2 regions of the Exiguobacterium sp. SH0S2 genome follow, and region 1 is predicted to be linked to the other one. Evidence: riboswitches for the same ligand, from Rfam matches in the RefSeq annotation. Region 1 holds a riboswitch; the other holds the start of a gene.

Region 1 (7,700 bases):
TTATTTGACTGGGGACGGACTCGTCAATCCGTCACACTTCACCGTCCGTCTAAAAGTGGGCCAATCATTGGACACAGGCAAATTCGCATTCGGCACGGTCGAGCAGATGGAGGCGGACCGTCCACTCTATCTCGTCCAATTGACATCAGCGAACGCTGAAATCGCCATCAAGGGGGACCCGCAATGAAGATTGGGCTCGTGTTAGAAGGGAGTTACCCGTATGTGAGCGGAGGTGTCTCGAGTTGGACGCAGACGCTGATTGAAGCGATGCCGGAAGTCGAGTTTGAAATCATCTCGATTCAGCCATCGGTCAAGCGGCCAGAAGATATGAAATATGAGTTGCCGCAAAACGTGTCAGGAATCACACACCTTTATTTAAGCGATATGGATAAAAAGGCGAAGGGTCGAATGAAGCTCGACGCCGAAGACGAGCGGAAAATTTCGGAATGGCTCATGTTGAAAAACCCGAACCGGCAAGCGCTTGGCATTCTCGGGAAACAAGTCCCATCAAGCCAAGCCTTCTTCTCAAGCGAGTTCTTTTGGAGAAACGTAAAATCGGCTTACGCAGAAGAAATGAACGGTGGCTCGTTCATCGATTATTTTTGGATGTGGCAGAGTATGTATATGCCGATCTTGCGTGTGTTGCATCAACCGTTACCAAAAGTCGATCTCGTCCACTCCATCTCGACAGGCTACGCCGGTGTCGTCGCATCTTACATGAAAGAGACGCAAGGTATCCCGTTCATTTTGACCGAACACGGCATCTACTCACGTGAACGCGAGGAAGAAATCCTTCAGTCTTATTGGATTCCGTCCCCTTACAAACCGAGGTGGGTTCGATTTTTCCATCACTTGTCACGCGAGGCGTATAACGCGGCCGACGAGATTATCACACTGTTTGAGCGGAATCGCGAATATCAAGAGTGGATTGGGGCGCCTAGCGAGAAGACGAAAATTATCGCCAACGGGATTGACGACCGTCATATCCACGCTACGCTTGAGCGAGCCGAGAATGATGTGTTCCAAATCGGGGCTATCGTCCGCCTCGTTCCGATCAAGGATTTGAAGACGATGATTTATTCCGCAAAAATCCTTCAAGAGCGCCATCGGCTGTTTAAACTGACGATCATGGGTCCGCTTGATGAGGACGAAGAGTACGCCGAAGAGTGTCGTCTACTGATTGAGCAGAGCGGGCTGACCGACTATGTCGAACTCGTCGGGAAAGTGAACGTACAAGACTGGTTGCCGAAATTTGATTTGTTGTTGTTGACGAGCATATCGGAAGGGCAGCCGCTCGCCATTTTAGAAGGGATGGCGGCTGGCATCCCTTGGGTGGCGACCGATGTCGGGGCTTGTTCGGAACTACTTTACGGACGCGCTGACGATCCGTTCGGTCCGGCCGGCTTCATCGTTCCCCCGGTCCATCCGGAAGCCATCGCTGACAAAGTCGAATGGATGATGGATTATCCGCGCGAACGGATGCGCTTCGGTAAAAACGGCCGCGAGCGTGTCCGTCAGTATTATCGATTGCAACAGTTCGTCGACCGCTATAAAGCCATCTATGAAGCGAGGAGGGAACAGTATGGCGGGCATCGGGTTTAAGTTACAAAAGCTGTTTCAAGAAGACTATTACTCTTCAAGACTGAAGGCGTACACGTTTTCCGGTCTCGTCACATCGGGCCCTTGGCTGATCGTCATCCTCGTTGTCGGTACGATTCAATGGTTGGCGTTTCAGATGCCGATGTTGTCGCTCGAGGAACGGACACTGTTTATGCTATCCGTGTCTTACGCGTTCATTTTCTCGCAAATTCTATTTAGTTTTCAGCAGCTCGTCGTCACGCGATACGTGGCCGATTTGTTTTATGAAAAGAAAGCCCATGAGATCTTTCCTGTCTTCACCGGCATGTTAAAAGTGACGATTCTCGCTGCCGTCGTCATGTATAGCGTGTTTTGGCTGATTTCACCGCTCAGTTTCGCCTATAAGCTCGTCCTGTTCGTCTTATTCATGACCATCAACGTCATCTGGGTCATGTTCTTGTTCTTGAGCGCCGCCAAATTTTATCAAGCGGTCGCTTACAGCTTCTTGCTAGGCGGGGTTATTTCAGTCGCGAGCGTCTATTTGATCAGTCGTCTCATGGTCAACCCATCGAGCCTCGAGCTTCTGTTTGGCTTTACCGTTGGGATGGTCGTGACGCTGTTCGGGCTATTCTTCGCGATGCTTCGGACGTTTCCGCTCAGGTATGCGACGCGAGAGTTTTCATACTTCCGGTACTTTGATAAGTATCCGGACTTGTTCGCGATTGGTGTGTTATACGTGCTTGGGATCTGGGTGACCAACTTCATCATTTGGTTTGGTGAAGGTCGCATGGTGATTGCCGATTCGTTCGTGTTCAATCCGTATTATGACACGGCTGTGTTCTGGTCGTACTTGACGATCATCCCGACCCAGCTCTTGTTCGTCGTCGCTGTCGAGACAAGGTTTTACGAGCGCTACCGAACGTTTTACGGCTTGATCAATTATGGCGGGGCGTTACACCAAATTGAGAAGGCGAAGCAGACGATGACGACGGTGTTGAAAAATGAATTGATCCGACTTGGGCGAAGTCAAGGTGTTGTCACCTTGTTCGCGATCCTGATGGCGGGTGTGTTCGTCGGTTGGATTGGTGTCCCGGAAGAAGTCGGTCAAATTTTCCGGATGACGACGCTCGCCGCGTTCGCGAACGCGATGATTCTCGTACTGACGCTGCTCTTGCTTTATTTTGAGGACCGGCGTGGTGCGTTGTTCGTCAACCTATCGTTCTTCACATTGAACGCCTTGTTCACGTTGTCGTTACTATCGCGCGGGATCGATTGGTATGGGGTCGGCTTTGCGATCAGCACGACCATCACGTTCTTTATCGCAGGACTGCGCTTGATTTATTTTATGGGGAAGGTCGATTATTACGTGTTCGCGGCCTCGAACCGTCGTAAGCTCGGGACGGAACGGTTCTCGCATTTTGGGACCGCGCTCAACCGTCGCTTCTCGCGTTAAAGGGTTTGCATTTTTCAAAAAGATTGATATGATGTGGTCGAAGATGACCGAATTTCATAATGTTTGCCACTAGGGGAGTCGCTTGACGCGGCTGAGATGGACAAGGTCCAGACCCTTTGAACCTGATCTAGTTCACGCTAGCGGAGGGAAGTGGGCGAAACGTCCTTTCTCACACTCTTTGTGTATGGCCGACGCCGCTTCCGTTATGGGAGGCGGCGTCTTTTTTCATACAAAGGAGGAGAATACGATGACATTTACCGCACACATCCGCCAAGAGGCCAACGCCTTGTTTGAGGCGAGTTTCCACCATCCGTTCGTCCGCGCGCTCGGAGACGGGACGCTCGACGAGGCGAAGTTTCGGCATTACGTGATGCAAGACTCGTACTACTTGAATCAATTTTCGAAAGTACAGGCGAAGGGCGCTACACTTGCCCCGACGATGGAGCTGGCGAGCCGATTTTTGACGCACGCCCTCCACACGATCGAGGCGGAGCACGAGTTGCATCGGGAATTTTTTACGATGCTCGAGGTGAGTGACATGGAGTGGGCGACGTTCGAACCAGCTCCGACGGCTTATGCATACACGCTCCATATGCAACAAGCCGGCCCGACGCTCGGAGACGTGCTCGCGGCGATTCTTCCATGCTACTGGGTGTATTACGAGATCGGGGAGCGCTTGAAGGACGCAGAGCCAGACCATCCGATCTATTCTGTTTGGATTGCGACGTACGGTTCGGAATGGTTCCGTGAACTCGTCGAAGAGCAGATCGAGCGACTTGACGAATTGGCGGGACAAGCGACGGAGTCAGAACGGATTCGCTATCAGCAACTGTTTTTGAAAAGTTGCTACTATGAGCTCGCGTTTTGGGAGATGGCCTGGACACTCGAATCGTGGGAACTGCCGCTTGAGGTGGGACAATGAGGCCGGATCTATGGGAAGCCGTCCGGTTGAAGCGACCGCTCGTCCATAACATTACGAACACCGTCGTCGCCAACTTCTCGGCCAACGGGTTGCTCGCCATCGGGGCGTCCCCGGTCATGGCTGATGCGATCGAAGAAGTGGCAGACATGGCGACCGTGAGCGATGCCCTCGTCTTGAACATCGGGACGCTTGACGCAATGACCGAGGCGACGATGATCCGCGCCGGACAAGCCGCGAATCAGTCGGGCCGCCCTGTCGTCCTAGACCCGGTCGGTGTCGGGGCGACACCGTTCCGCCGCGACGTCGTCGAACGGATTTTGCGAGACGTCCGCGTCACGGTCATCCGTGGGAACGCCGGGGAAGTCGCCACGCTTGTCGATGCCGGTTGGACGACGAAAGGGGTCGACGCCGGAAGCGGCACACATCATCCGCAACAACTCGCCGAACGAGCAGCGAACCGATATAGCTGTGTTGTCGCGATTACCGGGGCGACAGATTTCGTGAGTGACGGGACGGTCACGCTAGAAATTTTGGGCGGGCATCTGCTCATGACAGAGACGACAGGCACCGGCTGTCTACTCAGTGCGGTCGTCGGTGCGTTCCTTGCTGTTGAACCGGACGTGATGACGGCAACCTCGACCGCGCTCACCGGATATGCACGATGCGGCGAGTTGGCGAGTGAAGCAGCGACGGGTCCGGGGGATTTCCCAATCCACTTTCTCAACGCACTCGCTACCATGACGTCAACTGACCTGCCGAGCGACCGAATCGAGGTGTTCGCGCGATGAGGCCTCAAGTCTTGACCATCGCCGGTTCGGACTCTGGCGGGGGAGCCGGAATCCAAGCCGATTTGAAAACGTTTCAAGAATTAGGCGTATTTGGCACGAGTGTCGTGACCGCGGTGACGGCTCAAAACACGCGTGGCGTGCACGGTGTCGAAGCCGTCTCCGCCGACCTCGTCGCACGCCAGCTCGATGCAGTCGGATCAGACTTTATCATCTCGGCGTGCAAGACCGGGATGCTGTTCAATCGTGAGTTGATTGACGTCGTGGCGGACGCAATCGAGCAGCATCGATTTCAAAATGTCGTCGTCGATCCGGTCATGATCGCTAAAGGCGGTGCGACCTTGCTTAAACGGGACGCCGTCACCGCGCTACGGACGAGGCTGTTACCGATGGCGACGGTCGTCACGCCAAATATCCCTGAAGCTGAAGTGTTGACCGGCTTGACGATTTGTACGTTCACTGATCGTATGAAAGCAGCTGAGCGCTTGTTGTCTTACGGGGCAAACGTCGTCATGTTGAAAGGCGGTCATTTGGACGGTCCTCTCGCCGAAGACCTAGTCATGACGAAGACCGATACGTTTCGAATGGTGACACCACGGTTGCTGACGAAAGATACGCACGGGACCGGCTGCACGTTTTCGGCTGCGCTAACAGCGGAGCTCGCGAACGGGCATACCGTTACGGAAGCCGCGCAGAAGGCGAAACAGTTCATCCATAGTGCCATCTCCCACGGATTACAAATCGGCAGCGGGCATGGACCGACAAATCATTGGGCGTATAACAAGCACCCGAAGGAGGTGGTTTCCATTGAGTCCATCGCCTATCGTTGAGCGGTTAAAGCTCTACTTCATCTGCGGCACAGCGGATACGTTTGATCTCGTTCAGACGGTCGAAACGGCGCTTCAATGTGGTGTGACATGTTTTCAATTTCGCGAAAAAGGTAAAGAGCCACTGTATGGGGATAAAAAAGAAGCGATGGCACGAGCGTTGCATACACTTTGTCGACAGTACCGTGTCCCGTTCATCGTCAACGATGACGTCGAGCTGGCAATCAAACTCGATGCGGACGGAGTTCATGTCGGACAAGAGGACGCAGCAGCCGAAGTCGTTCGTCGGCGAATCGGTTCAAAGAAGTGGCTCGGTGTCTCGGTCCACTCGATCGAGCAAGCCGCAACGGCTTCGAGATACGCCGATTATGTCGGAATTGGACCGATTCATCCGACTGTGTCGAAACAAGACGCGGCCGAAGTGAATGGAACGATGCTCATTCGGCAAGTGCGAGCCCGGTTTCAGCATTTGCCAATCGTGGGGATTGGTGGAATCATGCCTGAACACGTCGAAGCGATTCGACGTGACGGGGCTGACGGCGTAGCTGTCATCTCGGCCATTGCTTCTGCACCGGACGTGGCCATGGCCACACGGCGTTTCGCTTGTCTCTGAATTTTATTTGAGGAGGAAGACAGATGAACGTATTTGTAATTGGAGCGAATGGACAGATTGGAAAGCAACTCGTAGAACGATTGAAGCAGGATGGTAAGCACGAAGTCACCGCGATGGTGCGGAAACAAGAGCAGCTAGACGAGTTCAAAGCGAACGGCTATCAGGCGGTTCTCGGAGACTTAGAAGGTGACGTTGAGACGTTGAAGCAAGCGATGAGCGGCATGGACGCAGTCGTGTTCGCGGCCGGTTCGGGCGGCAGCACGGGAGCCGACAAAACGTTACTCATCGACCTAGACGGTGCAGCGAAAAGTGTCGAGGCGGCCCAAGCGAACGGCAACATCAAGCACTTCGTGATGCTCAGTGCCTTGAAAGCGGAAGATCGCTCGGCATGGCCCGATTCGATGAAACCGTACTACGTGGCAAAACATCATGCGGACCGTTTGCTCGAACAGAGTGGACTCGACTATACGATCGTCCGTCCAGGCGCGCTCACAGACGATGCCGGTACAGGCAAAGTGAACGTCGACAACGTGTCGACGGGCGAGATCCCGCGGGCGGATGTCGCAGCGTTCTTGGCCCATGTCATCGGTCGACAAGAAGCGGCAAACAAAGCCATCGACTTGGTCAAAGGTGACACTGCAATCGAAGAGACGATATAAACCATGCGAGCGAGCGGATTCGAATCCGCTCGCTTTTTTTTGCGGTGATATGTCAGCCCGTTCGAAAAAGGAATTGATGCGGCCGATAGAGAAAGTAAAGACGTATCTGTTCAAGAAAGGGGTCTGTTCATGACCGCGTTATTTATTTATATGGCCGCCTATTTACTGCCGGCCTTCTTGTTGAGCCATCTCGCGCTCGACGTCTTGTTACGTAACCCGCGACAAGTCGAGCATCGTCTGCTCAGCCTGTTCGTATTCGGTTACGCAATGCTGTTTTTGGCGGAGTTCGGCCGTCACTTGTCACCGATCGAAGCGAGCCCGGCGTTCGTCACCTATTGGTTCGGCAATGCCGGTATTTTGATCTTTATCTTTTCGGTCCATTTCATCGTCAAAGTGACGGGTGTCGGTGCGAAGATGCCGAAATGGGTATACCCGTATGCAATCTACTTGCCGTTGATCCCGGTTGCTTTGACGTTCATTCGACAAGAGAACATCATCAACAGTCAACGCTTCGACCAAGTCGGGCTATGGATTTATCCTGAATTCAACGTCTCTTATTTGACGACGATGACGATCGGGAACGTCTTTCACTTTTTGATTATTTTGTTGCTGGCGTATGCGCTCAAACGAGCAGAACGGCATGAACATCAACGGGTGCTGCGTCTGCTCATCTTGACGGCGGTGCTTGTCTTGATTTGGGACATCGTGTTCGGTTACTTCCAATTTCGTGGAGTCATCCCGCCTTATGCGTATATGTACGGCGGATTGGTCTGGACGGTGGCGCTCGTTTTGGCGATGAACCGACTCGACTTTCTCGCCTCTTACGCCAAGCGCTACGGAACGTTGTACAACTTGAACCCATC
Region 2 (7,700 bases), on a different contig from region 1:
GGGAGCCGTTCGATAACTTTGATAACTTGGTCGACTTCCTCCGTGTCGTCAAAGACGAGCGCGGTCTCGCGATCGCTCCTCGTAAAATCAACGTCTCGACGAGTGGGCTCGCCGACAAGATCTACAAGTTCGCTGACCTTGACCTGCGCATCAACTTGGCCCTCTCTCTGCACGCGCCGAACGATGCGCTGCGGACGAGAATCATGAAGATCAACCGGGCGTTCCCGCTCGATAAACTGATGCCGGCAATCCGCTACTACGTTGAGAAGACGAATAAACGGATCACGTTCGAGTACATCTTGCTCTCGAAAGTGAACGATTTGCCGGAACATGCCGAAGAACTCGCGGCGTTGATCGATGACATCAAAGACAAGTCTTACGTCAACTTGATCCCATACAACCCGGTCAACGAGCACATCCAGTACGAACGGAGTACGACCGAGGACATCATGGCGTTTTACGACGTTTTGAAAAAACGGGGCATCAATACGGGCGTGCGTCTCGAGCACGGGACCGATATCGATGCGGCGTGCGGCCAATTACGCAGTAAACAAATGAACGTCGAAGGCGCCAAATAAACGAACGCTCCGAATCGAAACCGATTCGGAGCGTTTTTATCGTGCCCGGGCGTATAATGCGTCAGATGAGAAATATCTTTAAACATTTTTGTGAATGATGAATAGTCCTTACCCCCTCAGGGAATAGTCTTTTGATATCAAAGCAGAGAGTGGAGGCAATTCAATGGAGACAGTAAACGCTACGTTATGGATTCGAGTCAGAAACACGCTCGGGGAAGGGCCTTGCTGGGACGCTGAACTGAAGCGGTTCTACTGGGTCGATATCGAAGGGCACGCGCTCTGGTGGTACGATGAGAAAGAAGATGAATTATCTTCGTTTGATATGGGACAGCAGGTCGGGTTTGTCGTCCCTAAAGTGACCGACGGCGTGATCGTCGGATTGAAGGATGGTATCTATGAGTGGGATGAAACGTCGAAACAACTCGATAAACTCGTCGAACTTGATGACCCGGAAGGTGTCCTTCGCTTCAACGATGGGAAAGCCGACCCGTACGGTCGTGTCTTCGCCGGGACGCTCCACTTAAAAGACGAGTCTGAGCAGGCGACGTTGTTCCGCTTGAACCGCGACGGCACGACCGAGGTCATGTTGAGCGGATTGACGTTATCGAACGGGTTGACGTGGTCACCTGACCATACGTCGTTTTACCATATCGATACGCCGACCGAGACGGTTCGCAAGTTCCCGTTCGATTTGAAAACGGGCACGCTCGGGGAAGGTGAGGTCGTCATTGATTTCAAGAATGAGGACGGGTTCCCGGACGGCATGACGTCGGATGAAGACGGCTTTTTATGGATTGCCCACTTTGCAGGCGGGCGCGTCACGCGGTGGAATCCGGAGACGGGTGAAAAAGTGCTTGAAGTCATCGTCCCGGCGCCGAACGTCACGTCGTGTAGTTTTATCGGGGATGACTTAAAACAATTGGCGATCACGACGGCACGGGAAGGCATGGACGACGAGGCGCTCGCCGCTCATCCGGATGCGGGTTCGGTCTTCAAGATCGATACGGACGTGAAAGGGATGCCACTTTATCGGTTTGGACGTTAAGGAGGGACGGCTATGGTGAAGCGATTGCTCGTGCGAGCGGGAATCGGATTGGCACTAGCGGCGGTGGCTCGGGTCGGGATTCAAAAGTTATTGGACGACCGGGCCCGGAAAGAAGACCATACGTATCTTGAACCAAAGTGGGACGAGACGCCGAGTGTGGATGCCGATAAGGATGATGACGAGGTCGGATTGACGCAACTCGATTCGATTTACCGGGCCGAGTGGCAGGCGAACACGTATCCTCGCTCCGAGGCGGAACGGAAAGCGTTAGAAGAATAACTGGTACGAAGAACATATCCAGAGCTTTTTCTTCGGCCGTCGGGGCCTCAGAAAAAGACAAATGGCCGCTAGATGGCGACCGTTTGCGTTGCTCGTTCGATGGCGCCCCGACTCCTGCAGGAAAGCAAACCAACGGAGACCCAGCAGCGACGTGAGTCGCGATGCGGCTCCGGGATTGCCTGCGGAAAGCGTGGGCGCTGGAAGGACGAGCGATAACAATCATGTTAGTCAACAAGAAAACACGCTCCTTTTGAGCGTGTTTTTTTGTTGACAACGGACGTGATCTCGTTCATTATCTAAAAAGTAATGATTACGATTTAAAGGTGGTATACATCATGAAACGAATTCCGATCACAGTCTTGTCCGGATATTTAGGAAGTGGCAAGACGACGTTGCTCAATCATATGTTGAACAATCGGGATGGTAAAAAATATGCCGTCATCGTCAACGATATGAGCGAGCTGAACATCGATGAGCGATTGATTGACGGGGCAGGTTTTTCACGGACGGACGAGAAGTTGGTGGAGCTGTCTAACGGCTGCATCTGCTGCACGTTGCGAGAAGATTTACTCGAGGCGGTCAGCGAGATTGCGAACGACCGACAGCTCGACGGCATCATCATCGAGTCGTCAGGTATCTCGGAACCGATCCCGGTCGCGCAGACGTTTACATATGCGGATGACGCCTTGGGTATCGACTTGACGAGCCGTGTGTATGTTGACGCGATGGTGACGGTCGTCGATGCGTATCGATTTTTAAAAGACTTCAACTCGGGCGAATCGCTGCATGAACGGAAACAGGCTGTCGACACGGGTGATGTCCGGGAAGTCGTCGACTTGCTCGTCGATCAAGTCGAATTTGCCGACATCATCGTCCTTAACAAGGCAGACCGGGTCACGGAACCGGAACTGCACGAGATCGAAAGTCTGTTACGCGCGTTAAACCCGGCGGCGCGACTTTTGACAAGCACATACGGGAACGTGTTGTTGTCCGACTTGTTAGACGTGAACTTGTTCGACTTCGACCAGGCGATGCACGCCGCCGGATGGATCCAAGAGCTCGAGACAGACGACCATACCCCTGAAACCGAAGAGTACGGCATCAGTTCGTTCGTCTATCGCCGCCGCCGTCCGTTCCACCCGGAGCGTTTACATGCGTGGATCGAACAGTTCCCGGAAGAAGTCGTCCGGGCGAAAGGTTTTTTATGGATCGCCTCACGGAACGACATCGCTTGCCTGTTCTCCCAAGCGGGGTACGCGTCGACGCTCGAACATGCCGGCCGTTGGCTCGCGACGCTTCCTGACGCGGAACGAAAGCAGATGTTTGCCGCCGAACCAGAGCTTGAGGCCGATTACATCGAACCGTACGGCGACCGCCAGACGGAGCTCGTCTTGATCGGTCACCGAATGGACCGAGTGCGCGTCGAGCTTGAACTTGACGCCTGTCTACTGTCAGACGAAGAGATGGCGTCAGACTGGACAACGTTACGGGATACGCTTCCAGGAAACGGAATCGCGACGTTTTCATGATTTAAACGTTTACAATTCAGAATCGAACGGCTATACTTTTGCTTGCATGAACAACCGCATACATTGGACTACACTAGGGGTGCTTCGGCTGAGATGTGAGCATGGCTCCAATCCCTTATAACTCGATCCAGGTAATACTGGCGTGAGGAAGTGTGGCACTTTTTCTGATGGATTGATGATTGGATAAGTGGCCGCATTCTCATGGATGCGGCTTTTTTGTGTAACCAAATAAAGGGGGAATCATCATGAATCAACAATGTGGAACGAGCCCGATCGTCGGGTTCCGCTTTACGCTAAGCCCGATGACGTCAGAGTTCATACCGGTCATCAAAGGAGCACTCAAAGAAACTGATTTAAGCAACGTCTGGAGGCACACGGACGATGTGTCGACCGTGATTCGCGGTCGGGCCGAGCACGTGTTTGACGTCGCGAAAGCAGTCTTGTCACACGCAACGAAGACAGGGACCCACGTCTCGATGAGTGGAACGTTCTCGGTTGGCTGTCCGGGTGACACAGCCGGGGACAATCTGCTCGACGTATCGAGTGAACCTGTGAACGGGCGGGTAGGTGCGCAATACGTCTCTTCACAGTTCGCGCTCTACCCGCTCGGTGATGATGATTACATGGACATCATCTATGAAGAGATCGATTTCGCGAAAGAACGGGGTGTGTTCAATGACGCGATGCATTATGCCTCAGGAATTCACGGAGACATCGAGCCGGTGTTCGCGTTTTATGAGGCGACGTTCAACCGTGTTCGCGAGAAGTCGAGCCACGTCGTCATGTCGGTCACGTTCAGTGTGAACAGTCCGTCACACGAGGGACGCATCGATGCTTAACTCATGGAAGTTGAAAGAAATCGTCTTGTTGTCGATTTTATCGGTCGTCTTTGCCGTCGTCTATTTGGCGTTCGTCCATGTGGGGAACTTGTGGGCCGGCTTGATCGGGCCGATCGCATATGAATGGATTTTTGGGATTTGGTTCATCGTCTCGATTATTACCGCCTACATCATTCGAAAGCCAGGCGCCGCCTTTTTGTCGGAAGTGCTCGCAGCGTCGATCGAGATGATGATCGGCAATGCGATCGGTCCGCGCATCATCCTCGTCGGCATCATTCAAGGACTCGGCGCCGAAGCGGCGTTCGCACTAACCGGGTATAAGCGGTATGACTTGTGGGTGCTCATGCTCGCCGGATTCGGTGCGGCAGTGACGAGTTTCGCATATACGTACGTCATGGGAGGTCTCAGCGCGCTCAGTCCGACGTACGTGGCTTTGATGTTCGCACTACGGGCGACGAGCGGGATGCTCATCGCAGGGATCGGCGGGAAGATTTTGAGCGACTTGTTGCTTCGAACGGGTGCGCTAGAAGGGTATGCCGTCACCCGGCAGAGGAAGGCACATGGTTGAGACCGAGCGTCTGGCGTTTCGTTTCCCGGGAGAAGAACGCGACGTATTGACAGATATCACACTTCGTCTTAAGGACGGCAGGACGCTCATCACCGGGGCGAGCGGGTCGGGGAAGTCGACTTTGTTCGCCTTGTTCAATCGGCTCTACCCGGACAACTGTGATGGGATTGTGACGGGGCGATTGCATCTATTCGGTCGGTCCTATGCCACGTATCGGCCTGGCGAGGTGAATCGCCGCGTCGGGACGGTGTTTCAAGACCCGGACAGCCAGTTCGTCATGCAGACGGTAGAGGAAGAGCTGATTTTCACGCTCGAAAACTTTTCGGTCGCCCGAAGCGAGATGATGGACCGTGTCTCAGCGATTTTGCACGAGTTACATTTGTCCGATTATCGCCACCGCACCATCCATGATTTATCAGGGGGCGAGAAGCAGCAAATCGCCGTCGCCTGTGCCTTGATCGGATGTCCGGAATGGCTCTTACTCGACGAGCCGCTCTCACACCTCGACCCGGCGACGGCACGTCGGTTCGTTCGCTGGCTCGACAAGTCCGCACGGAACGTCAATATCGTCGTCATCGAGCATCGTCCGTACATGTGGGGCGACTTCTTTGACCGGCACCTGGAACTCGTGAACGGAAGGATCGCAGGCGATGGATCGTTCGTCGTTCAACCGGATTATACATTTACGCCGATTGAAACGACACGGGGCACAAACACATTATTTCAGATACCGAAAGTGAATTACAAAAAGTTTCAACTTGCAGCGAGCAAAATCGCAGTGGCCCCCGGGGATGTGATCGCCATCCTCGGTCGGAACGGCAGCGGCAAATCGACGTGGCTAAAAAGCCTGGCGCGGCATCACCGTGAAGTCGGGCTCGTCCCGCAATCCCCGGCGCATTTGTTTGTGACGAGTGACGTGTCGCGGGAACTAGCATATGGACATAACCGTTCAATCGAGGACATGTTGGCACGCCTCGGGCTTGAACGTCTGCGTGACGCCCATCCACTCTCACTCAGTCACGGTCAAAAACGGAGACTCGCCATCGGGGTGATGCTTCTGTCGGGTAAACAACTGCTCGCGTTTGATGAACCGACGGCCGGTCAAGACGAGGCATCACTTCGAGCGCTCCATGCATTGATGGCTGAACGAGTCCGTGCGGGGCAGACGGTCTTGTTCGTAACGCACGATCTCAGTTTCGCCCGTGCCGCGAGCACGTATTATTTGATGAGTGACGGGAACTTGAGTGGGCCGTACGATGCGTCGATTTGGGACGACTCGGACTTATTGCGGGCCCACGGACTGTTGACGGAGGCGTTTTGATGACGTTTCACGAGATGAACCCGACAATCAAGTTCTTGACCGTGACGTGTCTCATGTTCGGTCTCGCCTTCGTGTACAACCCGTGGACTCCGCTCGTCGTCTTCTTCGGCACAATCGCCCTCCAATTCATCTTTTCCGACGTGAGCTGGAAGCGATGGGGACTGTTCATGATCCCATTTTTACTGACCGCGCTCGGGACGCTTTGGACGACGCTCGTCTTCGGCAGAGAGGCGAGCGGGCAAGTCGTGTTCTCGCTCTTCGGCAATGATGTCACCGAGGAGAACGTGTTGTTGGCGGCGACACTTTCGCTTCGGGTCCTCGCCTTTACGGTCCTGTCGCTTCTGTTCACGCTGACGACGGACCCGAAGCGGTTCGTCTACAGTCTGATGCAGCAGGCGAGATTGTCTCCGAACATCGCCTATAGCGTCTTCGTCGGCTTTCGCTTTTTCCCGATTTTAAAGATCGAACTGATGCAGCTCTATGAAACGCATGCCTTACGTGGCGTGCGCCTCGACACCCGGATCGATCACGTGCGGCACATCCCGAAACTCCTAATCCCGCTTCTTGCCGGCGCTATCCGTCAAGCCGAGCGGATCGCGTTCTCGATGGAGGCTCGGGGATTTACGGGTGAACATCGTTCCACGTACGAGGTGATTCCGGTCACGCGAAACGATTTTCTGTTGGCGTCACTCTTGTTCACGCTGTTCGGAGTAAGTGTATGGATCGGCGTGCGATAAAAAACAGGACGACTCATTTCGAGTCGTCCTGTTTTGTCTCTTTCAAGATCTTAAATTTCGGTTTGATCGATTCGTTATTGAACGCTTCGAGTACCGTATTTTCATTGGCCATGCGAATTTGTTGCGGTTCGCCTTTTGACGTCGTACCGATACAATACATGCTCGCCTCGTGCTCGGCGAATAACGTCTTGTACAGTGTGGAATGGTGCATGAGGCGCCCAGGCGAACCCCAACCGACGATGATCATGCCGCCGCTCGTCTCGACCTCGTCGAGCGTCTCTTCCACGTAATGAAAGTTCACTTCGTCGAGTTGAGACTCGACGTAGGGTAGGTTGTCATTGATGGCGAGCGTCGGGACGAGACTGATGACGCGCATCTCGCGGATCGGTTTGTCCAAATGGTTCCGCATGAGCATGTAGGCGCGTTGAGTCGTCGTACCAGATAAAAATGCATCGCTCATCCGTGGAGAATAGATGATGACGGCACAAATCACCCCATCGACGACGTCGGTGAATTCATACGTTCGCATGTAACGCTTTGTCTTGTCTTCGTTAAATATCGATTTGACTCGAATCGTCACTTCCTCGATATGCGTGTTCATGTCGTTTCCTCACTTTAACCAAGTAGTGCCGGGTCATGCCCAGCCTGCGAACCAATCGAGATACCGGATCGTATACCGGGCGACCTGCTGCGTCGTCGTCGTCGCGTCACCAGGCAGTAAAGACAGCTCGTCCTGATACTGCTCATAAAAGGACATGACGTCTGACACGTACTGGTCACTCCGGTTGTATTCAAAGATGGCGT

What was found. Region 1 has a riboswitch for thiamine pyrophosphate ahead of tenA (thiaminase II). Riboswitches for the same ligand answer to the same signal wherever they lie in the genome.
Region 2: linked by a shared signal. The riboswitch ahead of EVJ21_RS00445 (YkoF family thiamine/hydroxymethylpyrimidine-binding protein) and the one ahead of tenA (thiaminase II) in region 1 are both predicted to bind thiamine pyrophosphate.

Annotation. Positions count from the first base shown of each region.
Region 1 is NZ_SJVB01000002.1:689,811-697,510, reverse strand. Features, by position in the region: gene EVJ21_RS08230 (DUF2194 domain-containing protein) at 1-187, shown strand, start outside; gene pelF (GT4 family glycosyltransferase PelF) at 184-1,602, shown strand; gene pelG (exopolysaccharide Pel transporter PelG) at 1,583-3,031, shown strand; TPP riboswitch at 3,093-3,197, shown strand; gene tenA (thiaminase II) at 3,279-3,953, shown strand; gene thiM (hydroxyethylthiazole kinase) at 3,950-4,741, shown strand; gene thiD (bifunctional hydroxymethylpyrimidine kinase/phosphomethylpyrimidine kinase) at 4,738-5,568, shown strand; gene thiE (thiamine phosphate synthase) at 5,507-6,178, shown strand; gene EVJ21_RS08195 (SDR family oxidoreductase) at 6,202-6,837, shown strand; gene EVJ21_RS08190 (GGDEF domain-containing protein) at 6,967-7,700, shown strand, end outside.
Region 2 is NZ_SJVB01000001.1:82,152-89,851, forward strand. Features, by position in the region: gene rlmN (dual-specificity RNA methyltransferase RlmN) at 1-578, shown strand, start outside; gene EVJ21_RS00425 (SMP-30/gluconolactonase/LRE family protein) at 742-1,623, shown strand; gene EVJ21_RS00430 (hypothetical protein) at 1,636-1,902, shown strand; gene EVJ21_RS00440 (GTP-binding protein) at 2,238-3,431, shown strand; TPP riboswitch at 3,497-3,597, shown strand; gene EVJ21_RS00445 (YkoF family thiamine/hydroxymethylpyrimidine-binding protein) at 3,677-4,270, shown strand; gene EVJ21_RS00450 (ECF transporter S component) at 4,263-4,838, shown strand; gene EVJ21_RS00455 (ABC transporter ATP-binding protein) at 4,831-6,159, shown strand; gene EVJ21_RS00460 (energy-coupling factor transporter transmembrane component T family protein) at 6,159-6,896, shown strand; gene EVJ21_RS00465 (DUF1643 domain-containing protein) at 6,910-7,497, opposite strand; gene EVJ21_RS00470 (lysozyme family protein) at 7,531-7,700, opposite strand, start outside.